3 regions of the Micromonospora sp. NPDC049801 genome follow, and region 3 is predicted to be linked to each of the others. Evidence: riboswitches for the same ligand, from Rfam matches in the RefSeq annotation. Region 3 holds a riboswitch; each other region holds the start of a gene.
The links. A riboswitch is a leader RNA that binds a small molecule or an ion and turns the genes downstream of it on or off. The one in region 3 is predicted to bind cyclic di-AMP.

Region 1 (6,757 bases), on a different contig from region 3:
ATGCCCCCTCATCGTCACGCACCAGGGTCGCCCGTTCGACCGCGTGGTCTGCGCCGGGTCGCACGTCGCCTGATCGTGCTGGTCGCCGCCGCCGCGGTCGGTGCCGGCATGATCGCCGTGCCGGCGCAGGCCGAGCCGACGGTCGACGAGATCGAGGCGCAGATCGACAAGAAGTGGGAGGAGTTGGAGCCCACGATCGAGAAGTACAACAAGGTGCGGGCGCAACTCGCCGTCAACCGCAAGAAGTCGTCCGAGCTTCAGAAGAAGATCGAGCCGCTGGCCCTGCAGAGCGAGCTGGCACTCAACCGGGTCGGCGACCTCGCTTCCCGTTACTACATGTCGGGCCCCTCGCAGGAGATCGGCGCGCTGCTGGTCAGCGCCAAGCCGGACACGCTCACCGAGCAGCTCACCCTCCTCGACCGGCTCGCCTCCCAGGAGCGCAAGCAGGTTGAGGGTGTGCTCGCCGTCCGGGCCAAGTACGACGGCGAGAAGCAGAAGCTGGACGCGCTGATCGCCACCCAGACCAAGCAGCAGAGCGAGCTGGCGGCCAAGAAGAAGCAGATCGACGCCGAGATCAAGAAGCTCGAAGCGTCGATGCCCAAGACCACGGTCAAGACCGCCGGCTGCCCGACCATCAACGGCGTGGTCTCTGTGGCGGCGCAGAAGGCGATCAAGACCGCCTGCCAGCAGGTCGGCGATCCGTACGTCTGGGGCGCCACCGGCCCGAACTCGTTCGACTGCTCGGGCCTGACCCAGTACGCCTACAAGTCGGCCGGGATCTACCTCACCCACCACACGGGTGATCAGTGGAACGAGGGCAAGGCCGTCTCGCGCGCCGACGCCCGTGCCGGTGACCTGGTCTTCTTCTACTCGGGCCTGAGTCATGTCGGGCTGTATCTGGGCAACAACCAGATGGTGCACGCGCCACGCGCCGGTAAACCGGTGCAGGTGTCCAGCATCAACACCATGCCGGTCGCCGGGTTCCGCCGACCTGGCTGATCCCCAGCACGCACGACGACGGCCCCCGGTCACCTCGACCGGGGGCCGTCGTGGTTCCTCAGCGGGGTGCGCCCACCGGGGACGGCAGCAACTGCACGTCGGCGAGGTCGACGTACATGACGCGGTGGCCGAACTGGATCTGCGCGTACCGGTTCTGGCCCCGGATCACCGTCCAGTCGCCGGGCGAGGAGCCGTCGAACGTGCTGGCCCGGTAGTACTCGCCGGGCAGCACCGCGCCGACGGCGTACCGCTGGCCGGCGGCGAGGGTGTACTGCAACGGTGAGATCGCCTGGTACGGCACGCCGGCCGGGTAGGCCGCCTGCTCCGGGTACGCCCGCCCGTAGACGGGGATCGTGGCCCGGCCGGGCTTCGGGGTGACCACCATGCCGACCGTCCAGGTGGCCGTCGGCGCGGACGCGGGGTTGTGGAACCACGCCCGCTGCCCGAGGTACCAGATGGCCGTCCAGTCGCCCTGTCGACCGGCCAGCGCGTACGTCTGGCCGGCGGACGCGCGGGCACCGTGGTCCGACACGTCCATCGTGTTCGGGGTGCCGTCGGGGCGCAGCGCGATGTCGTTGACCAGTGGCGCGTCCGGAGCCGGCGCGGTGCGTAGCACCACCGACGAGGAACCGCGGGGCGCGCACGGTGCCCCCGGGGTGACGCATCCGGTGAACGCCGGCTGGTTTGTCGCGTAGTCGGGGTCGATCCGGACCAGCCCGGTGGCCGGGGTGCCGGTGTCCAGCCGAGGGGCGTGCAGCAGGTCGAAGTAGTGCGTCCAGTCCCAGTACGGCCCCGGGTCCCAGTGCATCCCGCGGACCGTCGCCGCCGTGGTGCCGGGCACGTTGTCGTGGCCGATGATGTGCTGGCGGTCCAGCGGGATGCCCAGCCGCAGCGCGAGGTGCCGCACGAGCTTCGCCGACGTGCGGTACATCGCCTCCGTGTACCAGGTGCCCTGCGCGGCGAAGCCCTCGTGTTCCAGCCCGATCGACTTGGCGTTGACGTACCAGTTGCCGGCGTGCCAGGCGACGTCCTTGGTGCGGACGTGCTGGGCGATGTGCCCGTCCACCGAGCGCAGCGAGTAGTGCCAGCTCACGTAGGTTGGGTCCTGGACGAGTTGCAGGGTGGTCGCCCAACTCGCCTCGGTGTCGTGGATGACGATGTACTCGATCTTCTGCCGGGCGGGCCGGTCGGACAGGTCGTGGTTGCCGTAGTCGCCGTCGCCGAACGCCGCGTAGGGTGCCGGGATCCACTCACAGGACACGGTGCTCGGGCACTCCAACCCGTCCGGGCGGGCGAGTCGCCGCAGCCCCAGTCGGTCCAGCCAGGACCGCTCGGGTCGTACCGCCCGGGCCGGCAGCGTGACCCGCTGGCCGTCGTCGGTCACCCGCGTCTCGCCCGCGCCGATCGTGGTGAAGACCTCGTCGGCGAAGGCCGCCGCGGCATCGGCGCTGTCCGCGCCGGCATAGCGGGCCACCGCGCCGTACCAGGTGCCCGGGTCGGTGCCGACTCCGACCGGGGCGCCGACCTCCCGTTGGTACGCGGCCAGCAGCGCCGCCCCACCCCGGAGGTTCGTCGTCGGGTCGGTGCGCAGCGCCTCGGCGGTGGCGCCGGTGAGCGCGGCGGCGGCGTCCACGGTCTGCAGCGCGGCGCTGGGCGGCGCGTTGCCGGTGGCGGGCGCCGGTGCGAGAGGACGACGGGACTCGTCGCCGCGCGGATCCTCTCCCGGGGCGTCGTGGTGACCGCCCCGGGGCAGGGCGGTCACGTGCCGGGCGTCGGTCAGGTGCATCGGGCCGTAGCCGCCGCTGGTGCTCGGCGTGCCGGCATTGCTGTCCCAGCGGGACTCCAGGTAGGAGACGCCGAGTAGTACGTCGATGGGTACGCCGTACTCGGTCGCCGCGGCGGCGTACTGCTGCTGGCGGTCGGCGGCGGGGGCCGCGGTGGCCGGGCCGGCGGACAGCGGCACGGCCGCCGTGGCGGTGACGAGCGCGACGGCGAGCAGGGTCGGACGTTTCATCGAACCCCCTACATGTGAACTGGTGTCGGTGCCGTCACCTTCGTCCTGCTCGGGAGCCCACGTCAATACCTTTCCATGTTTCGAAACGTACGGAAGGAAATCTTCACGTCCGCTCGATGGCCCGCCGCAATCGGTACGGAGTGTCACGGCCGCACGGGTTGCGGATCGGTAACGGCCGTCTCTACTCTGGTCATTCGTCGGCCCGGTAGCAGGTCTGCCCACCCCGGGCGGTAACGGACCGACACCGCCGAGTCGCTCGCGAGCGAGCCGGGGACCCAGGTTCCTCGGGGTGAATCCGCAGTTCCTGCGGTAGGGCGCCCACTTCCCGCCCGAACCCGTCAGCTAACCCGGTAGGCGGTCAGGAAGAAGGAGTACGGAACCCGGTGGCCCTCCAAGCCCCGCGGCCGTCGTCCGGACGGTCGGCCCCGGCCGACCCGACGTCGACCGTGCCGCGTCCACGCTGGTCCCGCTTCACCACCGCCCTCGCCGCCCTGGTCGGCGTCGCCGTCGTCCTGACCGGTAGCGCCACGGTGGCCCACGCCGACCCGTCCGTCGCCGAGATCGAACGGCAGATCGACGACGACTGGAACAAGCTCGAACCGATCATCGAGCGGCACAACGCCACCCGAGCCGACCTGGCCTTCAAGCGCAAGCAGGCCGACACGCTCGCCGCCCGCATCGCGCCGCTGGAGCGCCAGGTCGACGCCGCGATGGACAAGGTCAGCGCGCTGGCCGTCCGCGCGTACATGGGTGAAAACCTGTCGACCGTCAACACGATGCTCGGCAGCCGGTCGCCCAGTGAGATGGTCGGTCAGCTCGAAATGCTCGACCGCTTCGCCCACAACCAGCAGGAGGACGTCCGCCAGGTCGCCGACCTGCGCAACGAGCTGGCCCGGCAGAAGGCGCCGCTGGACGAGATGGTGGTCCAGCTGACCCGCACCGAGGCCCAGTTGGCGGCGAAGAAGAAGCAGATCAACGAGGAGATCGACCGGCTACAGAAGCTGCGCCTCAAGGTGTACGGCAACGGCGGCGGCGGTTCGCTGCGTCCCGCGCCCTGCCCGGCCAGCTACCCGGGTGGCGGTGCCGGCATCGCGGTCAAGTTCGCCTGCGCCCAGATCGGCAAGCCGTACGTGTGGGGCGCCGAGGGTCCGAACTCGTACGACTGCTCCGGGCTGATGCTGGCCGCCTGGGCGAAGGCCGGTGTGTCGCTGCCGCACAACGCCGCCGCGCAGAGCCGGGTGACCAAGAACGTCAGCAAGGGCGACCTGCGCCCCGGTGACCTGGTCTTCTACTACAGCGACATCCACCACGTCGGGATGTACGTCGGCGACGGCTGGGTGGTGCACGCCTCCCAGGCCGGTGTGCCCGTCAAGATGAAGAAGGTCGACGACGGGCCCATCCACAGCTACGGTCGCCCCGGCTGAGGTGTAAGGAAGGGCCCCCTTCTAACGCCTCAGGTATAGAAGGGGGCCCTTCCTTACATCGCAAGGGCGGATCAGCGCGTCGGCCAGGCACGCCAGTTCTGCCAGGAGCGACTGGGCGTCGGGCCTCGCTGACCCTGGTAACGCGAGCCGTAGACCACCGAGCCGTACGGGTGTTCGGCGGGCGACGAGAGTCGGAAGATGCAGAGCTGACCAATCTTCATGCCCGGCCAGAGGGTGATCGGCAGGTTCGCCACGTTGGACAGCTCCAGCGTGACGTGCCCGGAGAAGCCCGGGTCGATGAACCCGGCGGTTGAGTGGGTGAGCAGGCCGAGGCGGCCCAGCGAGCTCTTCCCCTCCAGTCGGCCGGCGAGCTGGTCGCCGAGCGAGATCACCTCCAGCGTCGAGGCGAGCACGAACTCTCCCGGGTGCAGCACGAACGGCTCGCCGTCGGGCACCTCGACCACCGAGGTCAGGTCGTCCTGCTGCATGGCCGGGTCGATGTGGGTGTAGAGATGGTTGTTGAAGACCCGGAACAGCCGGTCGAGTCGTACGTCGATGCTGGAGGGTTGGACCAGGGTGGGCTCGAACGGCTCCAGGCCCAGCGTGCCGGCCTTGATCTCGGAGACCAGGTCACGGTCGGAGAGCAGCATCGGACCACCATAGCGAGGTGGGCGGTGACCAGCGTGTCGAGGTCGCTCCTCGTACATTTGTTCGATAGAATGCTCGCATGGCTTCCTGGTCCGATTTCGCCGTCGACGAGCCCCGCCTCGCCGACGGCATCCGCGTTCTCCTGCAGCAGTACGGGCCGGGCTTCGGCTATCTGGCCACGGTCCGTGCCGACGGTGGGCCCCGGGTCCATCCGGTCTCCCCGGTCATCACCGACGAGGGTCTGTTCTGCTTCATCATCGACTCGCCGAAGCGCCGGGACCTCGAACGGGACGGCCGATACGCGCTGCATTCGTTCCCTCCGGAGGAGAGCGACGACGAGGCGTACGTGGCGGGTCACGCCTGGCCGGTCACCGATCCGGTCCGGGTGGCCCGGCTGGCGCAGAGCGCTCGGGCCGAGCCGCGGGCCGACTGGCGGCTGTTCGAGTTCACCGTCGACGTGGCGATGCTGACCCGTCGTGACCAGCACGGCCTGGGCATCGCCGTGGGGCGTCCGGCCGTCCAGGTCTGGCTCGATCCGCAGACCCCGCCCGCGGCGGCCGCGCCCGCGGCCGTACCGCAGACGCGCCCGACCCGCCGCAGCCGCGACGTCCAGTGCACGGCCGCCTGACCACGGCCCTGGGGGCAGATACGCCGGTGCCGGCTCCGTCGTGACGGAGCCGGCACCTGGTGTACGCGTGGAGCTAGGCCGCGCGGTACGCGTTCCACGCGGTCAGCATGCGGCTCGCCTGACCCGCGGTGAACTGGTACATGCACGAGTCGTAGGTGTAGTCCATGAAGTTGGTGATCGGGTCCAGGCCGGCCGCCGAGCAGGTGTTCCGGCCGGTCGGGCACTCGTACGCGGGCGACGCCTCGGCCGGGGTGTCGCTGACGCCGTCACCTGAGCCGCCGCAGCCACCCTGGAAGGTGTGGTAGAGGTTCAGCCAGTGGCCGACCTCGTGGGTGCCGGTGTCGCCCTGGTTGTAGTTGGTGGCGGTGCCGCCCGGCAGCGACTCGTTCAGCACGACCACGCCATCCATGCTGCTGAGCCTGCGCTGCGGGAAGGTCGCCCAGCCCAACAGGTCGTCGCTCAACTCGCCGAGGTAGATGTTGAGCGTGTTCTTGCCGCCCACCCGCAGCGACGACTTCATCGACCGCTCCGCCGACGAGCCGTCGACGATGGGATACCAGGACGGGTTCGTCACCCGGTTGATCGAGTCGAGTCGGAAGGCGAACGCGGTGGCCGCGCCGCCGGTCCCACCCGCGTAGGCCTGGTTCAGCACGCTGATCTGCGAGGTGATCATCGAGTCGGGGATGTTTCCGCCGGCCCGAGTGCTGTTTTCCTGGATCACGTGCACCACCACCGGGATGGTGACCGTAGCGGCCAGCGTCGTGGCGCCGGCGCCGGCCCGGTAGTTGGCCCGCTCGCGCAGCGCCGCCGCGAGGTCGGCGTCCCGCTCGCGGACCTGCTTGGCGGTCAGCTCGTTCGGCTCGTGCAGGGCCCCCGCGCCGGGCTTCGCCCGGGCGTTGGCGTGGCTGTCGACCGGCTGCGCGCAGGCGCCACCCGGTGCTGAGGAGAAGGCCGAAGCGGCCGGAACGACGCCCACCGCAGCGGTGCTGAGCAGCAGCGCGAGAGTTGTCGACGCGACACCGGCGACACGCCGGGTCAGCAGGT
Region 2 (7,314 bases), on a different contig from region 3:
CCTGCTCCGCGCTTCGGACGACGCCGCTGTGGCTGTAGCCCTCCAGATTGGCGTAGAGCTGCCCGTCCGGGAACTGCCCGGCGACCCGGTGCGCCCAGTGCACGGCGAGGGCCGTCTTGCCGACCCCGCCCGCTCCGGAGAGCACGGCCAGCGGGACGGCCCCGGGTCGTTCCTCGGCGGACGCCCGCAGCGCGTCCAGACGGTCCAGCTCCGAACGCCGCCCGGCGAAGCCCCGGACATCCGACGGCAACTGCGCGGGGACCGGGCGGTCCGGCCGCGACGGGGCGACGATGACCGCGGCGGCCGGCACGGGGGACACCTCCGGGGTCGGCGAGGTGACCTCGCCGCGCAGGATGGCCTGGTGCAGCTGGCGAAGCTCGATGCCCGGGTCCACACCGAGCGCGTCGGCGAGCCGGTCCCGCAGTCGGGCGTAGTACGTCAGTGCCTGCGCCCCGCGACCAGCCGCGGCCAACGCGTGCAGCAGCACGGCGGCGACCGGTTCGTCGAGCGGGTGCTCGTCGGCGAGCCGGGTCAGCGGATCGATCACCGCATCCGGCTCGCCCCGTCGCAACAGCCCACGGGCCCACTGCACGGCGGTGTCGGTGTGCCGGCGGTGCCAGTCCTGCCGGACCCGGGCCGCCCACTCGCCCGGCAGCCCCGCCAGCGGCTCGCCACGCCACAGCTCAAGCGCCCTGCGCAGCAGTTCCACCCGTTCGGGGTCCCCGTCGGGCAGCCCGTCGGCACGCTGCCGCAGCGCGTCGAAGTGCGGGCCGTCCACTGTCTCCGGTGGCAGGTCCAGCAGGTAACCACCCGACCGTCGCGCCAACACGTCCGGCGCGCCCGCGTCGGCCAGCACCCGGCGGAGCCGGGCGAGGTAGACGTGCAGGTTGTGGCGAACCCGGGGCGGCGACGCGTCGCCCCAGACCCGGTCCACCAGAGCGTCCAGGTTCACCGGTCGGCCCACGTCGACCGCCAGTGCGGCCAGGACGGCGCGCTGGCGGGCCGCTCCGGCATCGACCGGACGGCCGTCCGCCCAGACCTCGACCGGCCCGAGGACCCGAATCTCCATGAACCGCCGCTCGCTGCACCGCCGGTCGCCCCACCGGCACCCCCGGGACAGCCGGATTGAGGTTCCGGCAGGAATTCGTCGACCTTCCGCGCAGATCATCGTTGCTACAAGGACATCGATCAACGTGATGTCGGCAACTCGACTCGCGGCCGGTTCCGGTCGTGACGACACCGGAGGTCACCATCGTGCGAAGTGCTCTGCGAAGGCTCACGTCCGCGCTGCTCGGTACGATCGCCGTGGGCGCCACGCTCGGCGTCGCCCCGAGTCCGGCCCAGGCCAACTACGCCTGCCCGTCGGGTCTGCTCTGCCTGTACGCCGGGGCCAACTTCAGCGGCGACATCTTCCTGCTCGACGGTCCGTACAACGGATGCAACGACGTCCCGCTGCCCTCGTACTTCCGCAACCGGGCCCAATCGATCATCAACAACCGGCCGTCCGGCACCGTCTCCACCTTCTGGGACAACGCCAACGCCACCGGCCTGCTCGGCTACCAGCACGCCTATGGCTACCGGGCGAACCTGGCGTACGACTCGGCCGCGATCGGGGGGAACTGGAATCAGCGGATCGAGGCGGTCCGGGTCTGCTGATCCATGAGCGTCGCCGCGCAGGGGGGGAGCCGGCGACGCCGCACCGGGGGAGGGGCCGCCACGGCGCCGGCCGGAGTCCGCGAGGGCTCCGGCCGGCGCTGTACGGCGGTCAGCCCGGGTAGTAGCAGACGTTGGGAATGACCGGGCCGCCGTTGACCCCGAAGATCGCGAAGCCCATGTACGCACGTGTCTGCGGGCCGTACTCGCCGTCCTCGGCGATGTTCGCGTACACGATGTCCTCATTGATCTTGTGCTGGGCGTACCGGACGGCGTCCCGGGTCTTCGGACCGTAGTTCCCGTCCAGGCTGAGCGACCGCGCGTAGCAGTTGTTCAGCGCCTCCTGGAGCACCAGCACCGCGGAGCCCGAGTGGCCGTAGGTGAGGTAGCAGCTTTTGTTTCCGGTCTGCCAGCCGACGGTGGGCACGTGCATGTCCGCGCCGCCCGGGTAGCCGCCGACCCGGTAGAAGGTCAGGCTGGTGCACGGGCTGGACGCCTGTGCGGCGGTCGGCGCGGACAGCGTCAGGCCAGCGCCGGCCAGTAGGGCTACGAGGACGGCTGCGGCGCGGCGACGGCCGTTGCGACTCTGCTGGAGCGGCATGATCTCCTCCTGGGGTGTCGTTTCCGGGACGGACCCGGTGTGCTCCAGAGCATCGCTACCGCCCGTCTACGGTTTCCTGTCCGAACGTCAATTCACCGGGACGGCAGGCCCTGATCGGAAACGGTCCATGATGGCCGCTGCACAGGTGGACGTCCTCCGCAACCGCTGGCCGCAGCGCCCCGCGTGAGCCGGTGAACAACTTCACAAGCGGTGGGCGACCGTCACCCACCGTGCCTACCGTCGGTCGGGTCCACCACCGTGGACGCCGCGACCGGCAACGCCAAATCCTGCCCCCGGTCGTCGGAAACAGAACCCGGGCAGGAGCGGGGGACCCAACGTTCCTCGGTGCATGTCACCTCGGGGTGAAGCCGCCAGCGCGCGGCCGGGCTCCTCGGCCCGAACCCGACAGCTCACCTCGCCGGCGTGGAGGAATGATCCATGACGTCTGCGTACACCCCCCGTCATCGACGGGTCACCACCCGCCGCGTCGCCGTCGGTACCCTGGCGGTCGGCGCGGTCACCGGCGCCGTCGCCCTCTTCGGCCCGGCGGCCCCGGCCCAGGCCGGTGTCAACTGGGACGCGATCGCCCAGTGCGAGTCCGGCGGCAACTGGAAGATCAATACCGGGAACGGCTACTACGGCGGGCTGCAGTTCTCCCAGGGCACCTGGGCCGGCTACGGCGGCACGAAGTACGCCGCCCGCGCCGATCTGGCCAGCCGTGGCGAGCAGATCGCGATCGCCGAGAAGGTGCTCGACGGGCAGGGCATCGGCGCGTGGCCGACCTGCGGCCGCAAGGGCGGCTCGTCGGGCGGTACCTCGACGAAGTCCACCGCGAAGTCCCCGACGAAGTCCACCGCGAAGTCCCCGACGAAGTCGACCTCCAAGTCGTCGACGTCCACCTCCGGCAAGGAGCGGCCGGCACGCGGCGACCAGCCGGCTACCCGTGGTCACGAGCGGACCGCCCCGGCGGCCGGCGGCGACACGTACGTGGTCGCGCCGGGGGACACCCTGTCGGAGATCGCCGAGCGGCACCCCCGCAGCGGCGGCTGGCAGGCCCTGTACGAGCGCAACCGTCAGCTGATCGGCGCGGACCCGGGCCTGATCTTCCCGGGGCAGCGGCTCGCTCTCTGACGTACGTACCGACGAACGCTCGGCCGGGTCACCGGCCGAGCGTTCGTTCGTCTGGCGCTGTCCTCGCGGGACGGGTCACGCCGCCGAGGCGGCCGACCTCGCCTCGCGGCGGGCCATCACGTCGCCGTTCCAGCCCCAGCGCTGCGCCGGCGCGGCGGCCTCGGCCGTCCAGCCGGTGCCGCCCCCGCCACCGTCGATGGCCGTCTCGACCGAGTCGGGGGTGCTGCGGGCCAGTCGCAACGACTGCTCGGCGGTCGTACGCGCCGCACACGGCCAGGACTGGCCGGCGCACTGGAGGTTGCGGCAGCGACCCTCGTCGTCGGCCTCGTGGGCCTCGAGCACGTCGACCGCGAGCTGCCAGAGCAGCGGGTCGGTCACGTCGCCCGGACGTTCGGCACGACGGCTCGGTCGGTTGCTGGTCTCGTCGGACATGGGCCCCCCTCGTCAGGCTTTCCCCTCAAGACTTCACCTGTGTGCGGCCGGCTAAACCGCCGACCTGCTGTGATGTGTCTCCGGTCGCAGCAACCGGGGCGCTCTAGTCCGGCAATAGCGGCATCTCGACACCGGGAGCGCGGCCGAGCAGCGCCGCCCGGGTGAGCGCCGTCGAGCCGAAGCGGTCGCGGACCGCGTCCACGGCGGCGTCCAGGTCGGCCCCGGTGTTGGCTTGGAACGGCAGCTCCGGCTGCACCGGGTTGTCGTCCAGGTTGCCGACCGAGACGCCGAGCAGGGTGACCCCGCGCCGGTCGATCTCCGGTAGGGCGGCCCGCAGCAGTGTCCGGGCGGCGGCGAGCAGTGCGGTGGTGTCGGCGGTCGCCTTGGGCACGGTGTGCGAGCGGGTGGCGCGGGTGTAGTCGCCGAAGCGGAGTCGCAACACCATGGTGCGTCCGGACCGTCCGGCCGCCCGCATCCGTCGGGTGACCCGGTCGACCAGACCGGCGAGGATGGCGTCCAGTTCCTCCGGCGCAGGTGGGGTACGCCCCAACGCGTGCTGCGCGCCCATCGAGCCCCGCCGGCGGCCCACCTGCACCGCCCGGGGGTCGCGGTTGTGGGCGAGAGCGTGCAGGTGCCGGCCGGCGCCGGCCCCGAGCAGGGACACCAGCGCGGCCTCGCCGAGCCGGGCCACGTCCGCGACGGTACGGATCCGGCGTTCCCGCAGCTTCGCGGCGGTGACCGGACCGACGCCCCAGAGCCGTTCCACCGGCAGTGGATGCAGGAACGCCGTCTCGGCGTCGGGGGCGACAACCAGCAGCCCGTCCGGCTTCGCCACCGCGCTGGCCACCTTCGCCAGGAACTTCGTCCGGGCCACACCCACCGTGATCGGCAGGCCGACCCGGTCGCGGACCTCCCGGCGCAGCCGCTGGGCGATGTCGGCCGGCGTGCCGACCAGCCGGCGCAGCCCGCCCACGTCGAGGAACGCCTCGTCGATGGAGAGCCCTTCGACCAGCGGCGTGGTCTGGCGGAAGATCTCGAACACCGCCCGGCTGGCCTGCGTGTACGCCGACATCCGGGGCGGCACCACGATCGCGTCCGGGCAGAGCCGTCGTGCCTGCTGACCCCCCATCGCGCTGCGCACACCCCGCGCCTTCGCCTCGTAGCTGGCGGCCAGCACCACGCCGCCGCCGACGATCACCGGCCGTCCGCGCAGGCGCGGGTCGTCACGCTGCTCGACCGACGCGTAGAAGGCGTCCAGGTCGGCGTGCAGGATGTGGGCGTCGTGCGACACGTACACATGTTCGCATGACGGCCGGTCGTCGCGGCAGTGAGCTGGGAGAACGCCCGCTCAGTCGAGGCAGAACTCGTTGCCCTCCGGGTCTGCCATGACGATGTGACCGGCGCCGAGCGGGGGAGCGGGCTCGTGTCGGGCGAGCCGTCTGGCACCCCGAGCGGTGAGCCGGTCGGCCTCCGCCTCCAGGGCCGCCATCCGGTCGTCACCCGTCAGCCCCGGCGCGGCCCGCACATCGAGGTGGACGCGATTCTTGGCCTGCTTGCCCTCCGGCACCCGCTGGAAGAACAGCCGTGGCCCCGCCCCCGTGGGGTCGACCACCGCCGACGCGTCGTTGCGTCGCTCCGGCGGCACGCCCATCGCGTCCAACGCGGCCTCCCACGAGTCGAAGCCCCCGGGCGGGCCCTGCAACTCGTAGCCGAGGGTGTCGGCCCAGAACGCCGACAGGGCGGCAGGATCGGCAGCGTCGAACGTTATCTGCACTTCACGGGCCATGGCAGCATCCTCGTTTCCGGTCCGGTCGGTCATGTCGCCATCCTCTCGCGACGGACCGACAGGATCGGTGCGACAGCGGGTGCGGTCCGGTCACAGGTCGTCGAAGGGGCGGGCGTAGCGGAATTCGCCCCGGATCGATCCGTGCCAGGCGGTCAGCGGTCGGGCCATGAAGTACTGCGGGCCCCACGGCTGCGGCGGGGTGACGCCCAGATCGACGGCCGGCCGGAACCCGAAACGCGGGTAGTACTCGGGGTGCCCGAGGAGCACCACGAGCGCCTCGTCTCGGGCGTCGGCCGCGCCCAGGACCGCGTGCATCAGGGCGCTGCCGACCCCGCGTCGCTGCCAGCCGGGCAGCACGCCGAGCGGCCCGAGGCCCAACGCCACCGGCGCACCGGCCACGCGGGCCCGCGTGGCCACCACGTGACCCACCACCAGGCCGTCCGTATCGACCGCCACCAGGGAGTACGCGGGCAGCCACCCGTCGTCGACGCGCAACGCGTCCACGAGCGTCGCCTCAACCGGCAGGCGACACTCGCCACCGCCGTCGGTGCTCCTGGTGGCGGTGTCCGTGCTGGGCCCGTGCTCCGGATCGTGGTCCGGATCGTGGTCCGGCCCGTGGCCCGGATCGTGGTCCGGATCGTGGTCCGGCCCGTGGCCCGGATCGTGGTCCGGCCGGTGGCCCGGATCGTGCTGCGGCCCGTGCTCCGGATTGTCGGCAGGGCCGTGGTCGGCGGCGGCGAAGGCCGCGGCGTGCACGGCCCGGATGGCGTCGATATCGGCGGGGGTCTCACGTCGGATCAGCACCGCGCCACCATAGGTCGGCCGGGAACACGACTCCACGAGTTATTCGCGCGGCGCCGGATGACGCCGAAGGAGACTCTGGCGGACCCGCTTCTTGGGGGGTGTCGGATGGCACCGCAGAGGCCTCGGGGCGGAAGCACCACAAGAAGCGTGATGCCTGTGAGTCATCAAGATGACTCACAGGCATCACGCTCTTCGGGCGGCGGGCCGGTGGGGCGCGGGCCGGTGGGGCGGTAGGCCCGGCGGCGGTTGGCGGCGGCCCGGTGGCCCGGTGGCCCGGTGGGCCGGTTGGGGCGGTAGGCAGGTTGGCGGCGGGCCGGCGGGCCGGTAGGCGGCGGGCCGGTGGGGCGGTAGGCGGCGGGCCGGTGGGGCGGTAGGCGGCGGGCCGGTGGGGCGGTAGGCCCGTTGGTGGTTGGTGGTTGGTGGTTGGTGGTTGGTGGTTGGTGGTTGGTGGTTGGCGGCGGGCGGCGGCGCGGCGGCGCGGTGGGCGGCGGGCCGGCGGCGCGGTAAGCGGCGGGCCGGTGGGCCGTAGGCAGATTGGCGGTGGGCCCCGTGGGCGGCGGGCGGCGGGCGGTGGGCCCCGTGGGCGGCGGGTCGGTGGGTCGGTGGGCGGGATCAGCCGACGGCGGTGGGTGACGGCGGGGCGCTGCCGCCCTGGGGCGCCTCCGGGATCATCAGCCGGATGATCTCTTTCTGGTCGGCAGCGGAGGGCAGGCCCCAGTGCGGGCGGTACCCGTACACCTCGTGCAGTGGGGTGGAGCCGGTGCGGCCGTCCAGGATCTCCACGGCGTCCGTGCCGATCAGGCCGGGGTGTTCCACGCCGCAGGCCTCGGCGACCTTGGTCAGGTCCCGGCGCAACGTCGCCAGGTAGTTGGCCGCCCGGACGGATTTGAGCGTCGGGTCGAGGCCT
Region 3 (7,314 bases):
CTGCAACATCCTCTTCCACGACGCCGTCCGCCCGCTGCTCAGCGGCCGGATCGTGCGCGAGTGCGTCAACGCGCTGTGGACCTACGCCGCCGTCGACGTCGCCATCCCCTCCGCCGACACGATCATCCAGGTGGACGAGAACGACTGCATCACCGACATTCCGGTGCGCTCCCGGCTCCGCCGGGGACAGACCCCGCAGGCGTTCCGCTCCCCCACGATCCGTGAGGCGTACCGGATCGCCGAGAACGACCCCGACTTCGCCGCCACCGACGACTGCGGCGTGGTGTTGCGGTACCTGCCGGGCACGCCGATCAAGGTGATCGACGGCTCGGACGAGAACATCAAGGTCACCCACCCGGTCGACGTGCACCTGGCGGACAAGCTCTTCCAGCTCGCGGCCGCGCAGGCGCCCCGGCTGACCGATCACCGCAGCTACACCGAGGAGCTGACGGGCCGCACGATCGTGGTGTTCGGCGGCAGCTACGGGATCGGCCACGAGCTGACCGAGCTGGCGCGGCGCTACGGCGCGCAGGTCTTCCCGTTCAGCCGCTCCACCACGGGCACCCACGTCGAGCGCGCCGAGGACGTCGAGGCCGCGCTGACGACCGCCTTCGAGGCGACCGGCCGGATCGACCACGTGGTGGTCACCGCCGGGATCCTGGAGCGGGGCGCCCTGGCCGAGATGGACGAGGAGACGATGGACCGGGTGTTGCAGGTCAACTTCGTCGGCCCGGTGACCATCGCCCGGCAGGCCCTTCCGTACCTGCAGCAGACCAAGGGTCAGCTGCTGCTCTACACCTCCAGCTCGTACACCCGGGGTCGGGCCCGCTACGCCCTCTACTCGTCCACCAAGGCCGCCCTGGTCAACCTGACCCAGGCGCTCGCCGACGAGTGGGCCGACGTCGGCGTACGGGTCAACTGCATCAACCCGGAGCGGACGGCCACCCCCATGCGTACGCGGGCCTTCGGCGAGGAGCCGGAGAACACCCTGCTGGCCGCGGAGGCCGTCGCCCAGTCCTCGCTCGACGTGTTGATCTCCGACCTGACCGGCCAGGTCATCGACGTACGCCGGGCGCCTGGCGACGGCCCGTCCGTGCCGGCGCAGGCCGGCCCGGACCGGTCCGAGACGCCGGCCGCGGCGTCGACGAACTGACGTCGACGGCACCCCCGCGACACCGAGGGCGGCGATCGGAGCGACATGCGTGGTGACCTGGTTCGCAAGGTGGTCGCCCGGTGCCTGAGCACCGGGCTCGCCGTGCTGGCCTTCGTCGTGCTGGCCCTCACCGGCAGCACCGGGTGGGGCCTCGCGCTGGCCGTCGCCGCGCTGGTGGCGGCGGCCGCTGAGCAGCGGATCCGACCTGCCGCCGACCTGGTGGCCGAGACCGCCCTGATCGCCGCGGCGGTCCTGATCGGCTACTCCCGACGGCTTGACGACGGCTTCGACCCCGCGCTGGCCGCGACGGCGCTGGTCCTGCTGGGGCTGGTGCTGCTGGTGGGGCCGTTGCGTACCGCCGGCAACCTGGAGATCCGGGCGGCCAACCTGCCGGTACGCGCCTGGACCCCGCTGATCGCTGACCGACTCGGCGTCGCCCTGCTGGGGCTGCTCGCGGTGGTGGCCATCGCCGCCGCGTTGACCCTGCCGGCCGTCGTGGCGCTCGCCGCCAGCCTGCTGGTGGCCGCCGCCGCCGGGGCGGTCGCGCTGGACCTGGCCCGACGACGGTTCCGCCCGACCGCCGGCGGTGGGCAGGTCGCCCGCGCGCTACGCCGGCACGAGCCGGAGTTCCTGCTCTACTTCTCCGCACCGCCCGGCTCGGAGTACCAGGTCACCATGTGGCTGCCGTACCTCGAACGGATCGGCCGGCCCTTCCTGGTGCTGGTCCGTGAGCCGGAGTTCGTCGCGCCGATCGCCGCGGCCACCGACGCGCCGGTGGTCTACTGCCCCACGCTGCGCGCGATGGACGAGGCGCTGGTGCCGAGCCTGCGGGTGGCCTTCTACGTCAACCACGGGGCGAAGAACAGCCACTGCATCCGGTTCACCCAGCTCACCCACGTCCAACTGCACCACGGCGACAGCGACAAGGCGCCCAGCGCCAACCCGGTCTCGGGCATCTTCGACCGGATCTTCGTGGCCGGCCCGGCGGCGATCGACCGGTACGCCCGCGCCGGGGTACAGATCCCGGCGGAGAAGTTCGTCGTGGTGGGCCGCCCCCAGGTCGAGTCGATCGAGGTGCGCCAGGAGCCGGCGCGGGGCCTCGCGCACCCGACGGTGCTCTACACCCCGACCTGGACCGGGCACCACGCCGACGCCGACTACTGCTCGCTGCCGGTGGCCGAGGAGCTGCTGCGGCGGCTGCTGGGGCGTGGCGCGACGGTGATCCTGCGGGCGCATCCGTACACGGCGCAGAACCCGGCGTCGGCACGCCAGTTGGGCCGGCTCACCGAACTGCTGGCCGTCGACCGCGCCCGCACCGGCCGGCAGCACGTGTTCGGCGCGGCCGCCCGGGAGCTGAGCCTGACCGAGTGCGTCAACCGCTCGGACGCGCTGGTCTCCGACGTCTCCGGGGTGATCTCCGACTACCTCTACTCCGGCAAGCCGTATGCCGTCACCGACATGGGTGACGAGGGCGACCGGTTCACCGAGCGCTTTCCACTGGCCGGCTCGGGCTACGTGCTGCGGCGCGACATGTCCAACGTGGACGCCGTGCTCACGGCCCTGCTGGACACCGACCCGCTGGCCGATGCCCGCTGGGTCACCCGCCGCCGCTACCTGGGCGACTTCCCGGCCGAGTCGTACGCCGAGGGTTTCCTGACCGCCGCCCGCCGCGAGCTGACCTCGGCCCGGGAACTACCCGCGCCCGCAGCCGCCTGACCGGTCAGCGGTACGGCTCCAGCAACGCCAGCACGGCCGCCGGATCCTCCAGGTGCGCGTTGTGCCCGAGACCGGACAGCGTGGCGACCGGTACGCCGTACTCCTTGAGCTGCGCGTCCGTGACCATCGGGTCGTGCTCCCCGCGGGCCAGCACCACCGGCACGTCGGTCGCCGCGAGCAGCGCCGCCAGGTCGGGCGCGCCGACGGCGAACGCGGCGTTGTCCATCGCGAGCCGCCACCGGCCGTCGACCTGACGCAGACCGGCGTCGACCATCGGGTGGTCCGGGAGGACCAGACCGGTGAGGCCGGCGACCCGCAGGTACCGGCGGGCGGCCTCGGTACGGCTGGTGAACCAGCCCACCGGGCGGGCGGCGAGGTCCGCGGCACGGGCCAGCTCGGCCGGCGCCCAGACGGCCTTGATGCCCAAGCCCACCACCGCGTCCACCGGCAGACCGGCGGCGCGGGCCGCCAGCGCCAGGCCGACCACGCCACCGAGCGAGTGCCCGAGCACCACGATGCGGTCGTCGGAGGCCAGGCCCTGCGCGACCCGCTGGGCGAAACCCTCGAAGGAGTACGACGACAGCGGCGCCGACCAACCGTGACCGGCGAGATCGGGCGCCAGCCACCGGCCGGGCCAGTGCTGCTCCAGAAGTGGCGCCCAGGGCAGCCACACGTCACTCGTCGCCCCCATGCCGTGCAGCAGCAACAGGATCGGCTCCCGGCCAGCTTGACCACCCGATTCATCCACCACGGCCGCAGTCTCCCACGGTTCGCGGCCCGGTACGAGAGCCGTTCACCGGCGTCGCGCCCGACACGGGGACGCCGCGGGCGCCGGCCCCTCGTGGGAGACGGCGCCCGCGGCGTCGTGGGGTGTCGCGCGTTGGTCAGGCGGAGTAACCCCGGGTGGCGATCCAGTTCGCCAGGTCGATCGTGGTGATCCAGTAGGCCGGGTCGGCGGCGTTCGCCGAGTCGGCGATCCGCACCGTACGGCCGTTGTCCTTGTAGCCGACGACGGCGATGTAGTGCCCACCGCCGTAGGAGTGATAGCCGCCCTCGGTGTCGATGGCGTCGCCGACGACGTTCGCCACCACGCCCCGGCCATCGGTGATGGCCTTGACGACGTCGGCCTGAAGACGGTCCATCTGGGCCGGGCTGGGCGTGCCCGCGAACATGCGGGTGCGGTACGGGGAGCCCTTCACCTCGGCGTTGAGCACCCGGGTGGTGTCCTCGGCCGAGTTGGTGCCCATCTCGGTGGTGCCCAGTTCGGCGCCGAGCTCCTCCTGGGTGCGGTCGATCCCGCTGGCGCTGAGCGCGTTGCGGGTGGCCGCCGGGCCGCAGTTGTAGTAGGTGTTCTGCGCCTCGTAGTCGTAGTCGAGCACCTTCGTCGCGGGCGGCTTCGGCGGCGTCGGCTTCCGGGTGACGTCCGGGTTGCTCGTGGCCTTCGCGGCGGGGGACGCGGCGGTGGTGGCCGGGGCGGCGGTGCTCGGTGCGACGCTCGCCGACGGGGCCGCGGACCGGAGTTCGCCACGGGAGGCGACGGTGTCACTGCGCATCTCGGCGACCGTGGTCGGGGTACGCGAGCCGGCCGGGGCGTCGTCGGCGCCGGCGACCAGGGCGCCGGCGGTGGTGGCGATCGCGAGGGCCGCGGCGGAGGCGGCGACGATTTGGTACGGGCGCTCGGTCGCGAGGCGACGGAGCTGGCGCTTCAGGGTGTGCTTCACGAGGTCCTCCACGGTTCACAGGGAGAGCGGCACACCGGGGCTCGACCGGCATCCGGGCAGGCGTCAGCGCGCGGGCGGTGGCCCGCGGATGATGAGCCGCTCAGGGGAACGCCCGGCGCGGCCGGGCGGGAAGTGCGGTGACCCGGGGGGTCAGCTCACCGTCACGAGGCGGATGAGCGGGGACACCGCGTCGCCGTGGAGGCGGCGGAACAACAAGGGGGTCGAGGGGTGCTGCACGAGGATGGAACTCCTTCCGTCACCGCCTACCGGGTTAGCTGACGGATTCGGGCGGGAAGATCGCCCTACCGCGGGCCGTGGCTCGCGGATTCACCCCGGACTTACTGTGGGTCCCCGGTTCGTTGATCACGATTGAGCGGGTCGGCGCGGCGTCGCCTCCTGCGATCGGTAACCGCACCGGACGGGACGACAGTACTGGCCGGTACGCACTCTGCCAAGCCGCGCCCACCTGCGTAAACATCGATTGGCCCAGCAATTTCTGCGCGTTCTGCCGCTGACGTGACTCGATGGGACAACGGGTTCCGCCGGCACCTGTGGGCGACAACCGGACAGGTGGCCGACAACGCGGCCACAATCGCGGGCGCAATGGCCGCCGATGATGCCCGCCGCCCGATTTCCGCTGCCGGTGACCCGCCTCACATAACGGATCGGGCTCAACCGGCCCGGGCCGGACGCCAGCGTGCCACGAGGGCCGTACGCGACGGCCGCGTCGCGGTGCGCCGGGAGAACGCCGGGCTCGGCCGCGACCGGACCGCCGCCACGTACGCCTCCTCGGCGAGGACGCGCGCCGACTCGGCGGCCACCTCGGCGTCCCGCCAGGACGACCGCTCCCGCTCGGCGGCCGTCCGGTGCTCGGCCAGCCTCGCGTCACGGATCGCCCGGATGAGCAGCGTCTCCTGCTCGACCGGGTGCCGGCGGGGGTCCCAGCCGCGCCGGTGCCCGAACACGTCGCCGAGCTGAGCCATGGTCAACTCCCCCCGCCAGTGCGCCGCCATGGCGGCACGGTGCAGATAGCGCTCCCTCGCCGCGTACTCGGCGGGGGTGTGCGGGGTACGCGGTGTCGGCAACGCCCCGGCACCGGCGACCCGACGGGCGGCCGTGTCCGCCTCGTCGTACGCGGTCCAGGCCCGCTGCGCCTCGTCCTGAGCGACCAGCCAGTCAGCGCGCCGCCGTCGGGCGGTCCGCGCGGCCCGGGCGGCGGCCACGGCCACCTCCTCGGCGTACCGGCGCAGGTCGGCCATCTCGGCGACGGCCATCTCGCGGGCGGTGGGTGTCGGCGGCGTGGGGTCGGCCGCGGGCGAGTCCCGCTCCGGTCGGGCCACCAGGACGGCGAGGACCGTCAGCGCCAGCAGGAACAGGGCCGACCAGATGGCGGCGGCCTGGGGCACCTCGGTCAGGAACTGGTAGAAGACGACGGTTTCCATGATCGACACCTCGGCATGAGCACGTAAGCGATGGGATGCCGCACGGGCGGGTGCGGGCGGTGTGTCGTCAGGTGTGGTGACTGGCGTTCGGTCTGGCGGCGTCGCCGGTGATGGAGATCTCGGCGCGCCACACTCCGGCGCTCGCGGGACGGCGTGCCGCCCCGGTGACTGACCCCGCTAGGCCGGCGGGGCGCGGGGGGCCCGGCTGGCCGAGCCGGCGGCGCGGAGGGGCCGCTGCGAGCCCGTGCGCGCCGAGGTCACGCCCGCCAATGGGCGGGGCAACGCGTCCGAACCACCGTGCCGGGCGGGCTGCGGCTCGACCGACCGCGCGGAGGCGTCAGCGCCAAGCTCTGCGGCTCGTCCCTCGCCGACCCTGTCGGTGGCGGCCGAGCCGGTGGCGGCGCGGTCGGTGAGGACGGTGGAGAGGGCCGCGGTCGACGGTCCGAGCGGCTCCGCGAGGGCGAGCGACCCGATGATGGGCGGCGGGGCCGCGGCGGTCGATGCCGGCAGCAGCGCCGGGGCCGCGCCCAGGGCGAGCGACAGCACGGCGAGGCTGGTCAGCACCCGTGCCGCCCAGCGCGCCACCCACCACAGGGGACAGGTGAGCGCGACCGGGAGCACGTCCTCACGCTACCGTCGGGACCGCCCGGACGCATCGGCGACGGGCGTGTCGGCCAGCGCCGCGCCGACCCCGTCCGACCAGCGTGGACCAGGTGGCGTCAGCCGGCGCTGGTGGGTGCCACCGCGCCGGTCAAGATCGCGCTCGATCGTTGATGTAGTGGCCTCACTCGGCTGACGAGACCACTACAACCAGGATCGAGCGCGATCTTGCGCGTCTGGACGGGCGGGCACGGGCGGCACGCCGGCGTCACCGCTCCCGGCCGACGAGGTGGTGCGCTGATGGGGAACGAGCGGCGGGCGACCCGGGCGACGTGGCGCGAGCCGGCGCATCATCGGGGTCTCCACCCAGCGGTGCAGCAACCCGGCGAGGACCAGGTTCGCGAGCAGGAATCCGAGCACCACCGCCGGACCCCGCCAACCCCGGAAACCGGTCCCCCAGTCGCCGCTGAGCCGGAGCACGCTCGTCATCACCAGGACGTGCACCAGGTAGAAGGCGAACGAGACCTCGCCGAGCCAGACCAGCGGACGCGAGCGCCACGGCGAGCGCCGGCCGCGCACGTCGGCGTCGGCGGCCGCGGTGATCACCAACAGGTACGCGACGGCGAGCAGCGTGGTCCACCACTCGGCGCGGATCCACTGCGCGGCGGCCATCCAGATGCCC

Region 1: it holds a riboswitch for cyclic di-AMP, as region 3 does, so the genes downstream of both, AB0I89_RS21605 (NlpC/P60 family protein) here and AB0I89_RS04635 (C39 family peptidase) in region 3, are expected to answer to the same signal.
Region 2: it holds a riboswitch for cyclic di-AMP, as region 3 does, so the genes downstream of both, AB0I89_RS07215 (transglycosylase family protein) here and AB0I89_RS04635 (C39 family peptidase) in region 3, are expected to answer to the same signal.

Annotation. Positions count from the first base shown of each region.
Region 1 covers NZ_JBFAMS010000012.1:83,667-90,423, forward strand. The annotation lists gene AB0I89_RS21595 (NlpC/P60 family protein) at 1-999, shown strand, start outside; gene AB0I89_RS21600 (peptidoglycan recognition family protein) at 1,058-3,013, opposite strand; cyclic di-AMP (ydaO/yuaA leader) riboswitch at 3,249-3,384, shown strand; gene AB0I89_RS21605 (NlpC/P60 family protein) at 3,397-4,437, shown strand; gene dcd (dCTP deaminase) at 4,509-5,087, opposite strand; gene AB0I89_RS21615 (pyridoxamine 5'-phosphate oxidase family protein) at 5,165-5,713, shown strand; gene AB0I89_RS21620 (zinc metalloprotease) at 5,787-6,757, opposite strand, start outside.
Region 2 covers NZ_JBFAMS010000003.1:313,970-321,283, forward strand. The annotation lists gene AB0I89_RS07200 (BTAD domain-containing putative transcriptional regulator) at 1-1,069, opposite strand, end outside; gene AB0I89_RS07205 (peptidase inhibitor family I36 protein) at 1,255-1,656, shown strand; gene AB0I89_RS07210 (peptidoglycan-binding domain-containing protein) at 1,766-2,254, opposite strand; cyclic di-AMP (ydaO/yuaA leader) riboswitch at 2,523-2,693, shown strand; gene AB0I89_RS07215 (transglycosylase family protein) at 2,693-3,385, shown strand; gene AB0I89_RS07220 (hypothetical protein) at 3,461-3,817, opposite strand; gene dinB (DNA polymerase IV) at 3,921-5,108, opposite strand; gene AB0I89_RS07230 (VOC family protein) at 5,166-5,603, opposite strand; gene AB0I89_RS07235 (GNAT family N-acetyltransferase) at 5,694-6,407, opposite strand; gene AB0I89_RS07240 (FMN-binding glutamate synthase family protein) at 7,020-7,314, opposite strand, start outside.
Region 3 covers NZ_JBFAMS010000002.1:260,632-267,945, forward strand. The annotation lists gene AB0I89_RS04620 (bifunctional cytidylyltransferase/SDR family oxidoreductase) at 1-1,153, shown strand, start outside; gene AB0I89_RS04625 (CDP-glycerol glycerophosphotransferase family protein) at 1,199-2,869, shown strand; gene AB0I89_RS04630 (alpha/beta hydrolase) at 2,874-3,620, opposite strand; gene AB0I89_RS04635 (C39 family peptidase) at 3,754-4,602, opposite strand; cyclic di-AMP (ydaO/yuaA leader) riboswitch at 4,836-4,976, opposite strand; gene AB0I89_RS04640 (hypothetical protein) at 5,262-6,032, opposite strand; gene AB0I89_RS04645 (hypothetical protein) at 6,210-6,653, opposite strand; gene AB0I89_RS04650 (acyltransferase) at 6,837-7,314, opposite strand, start outside.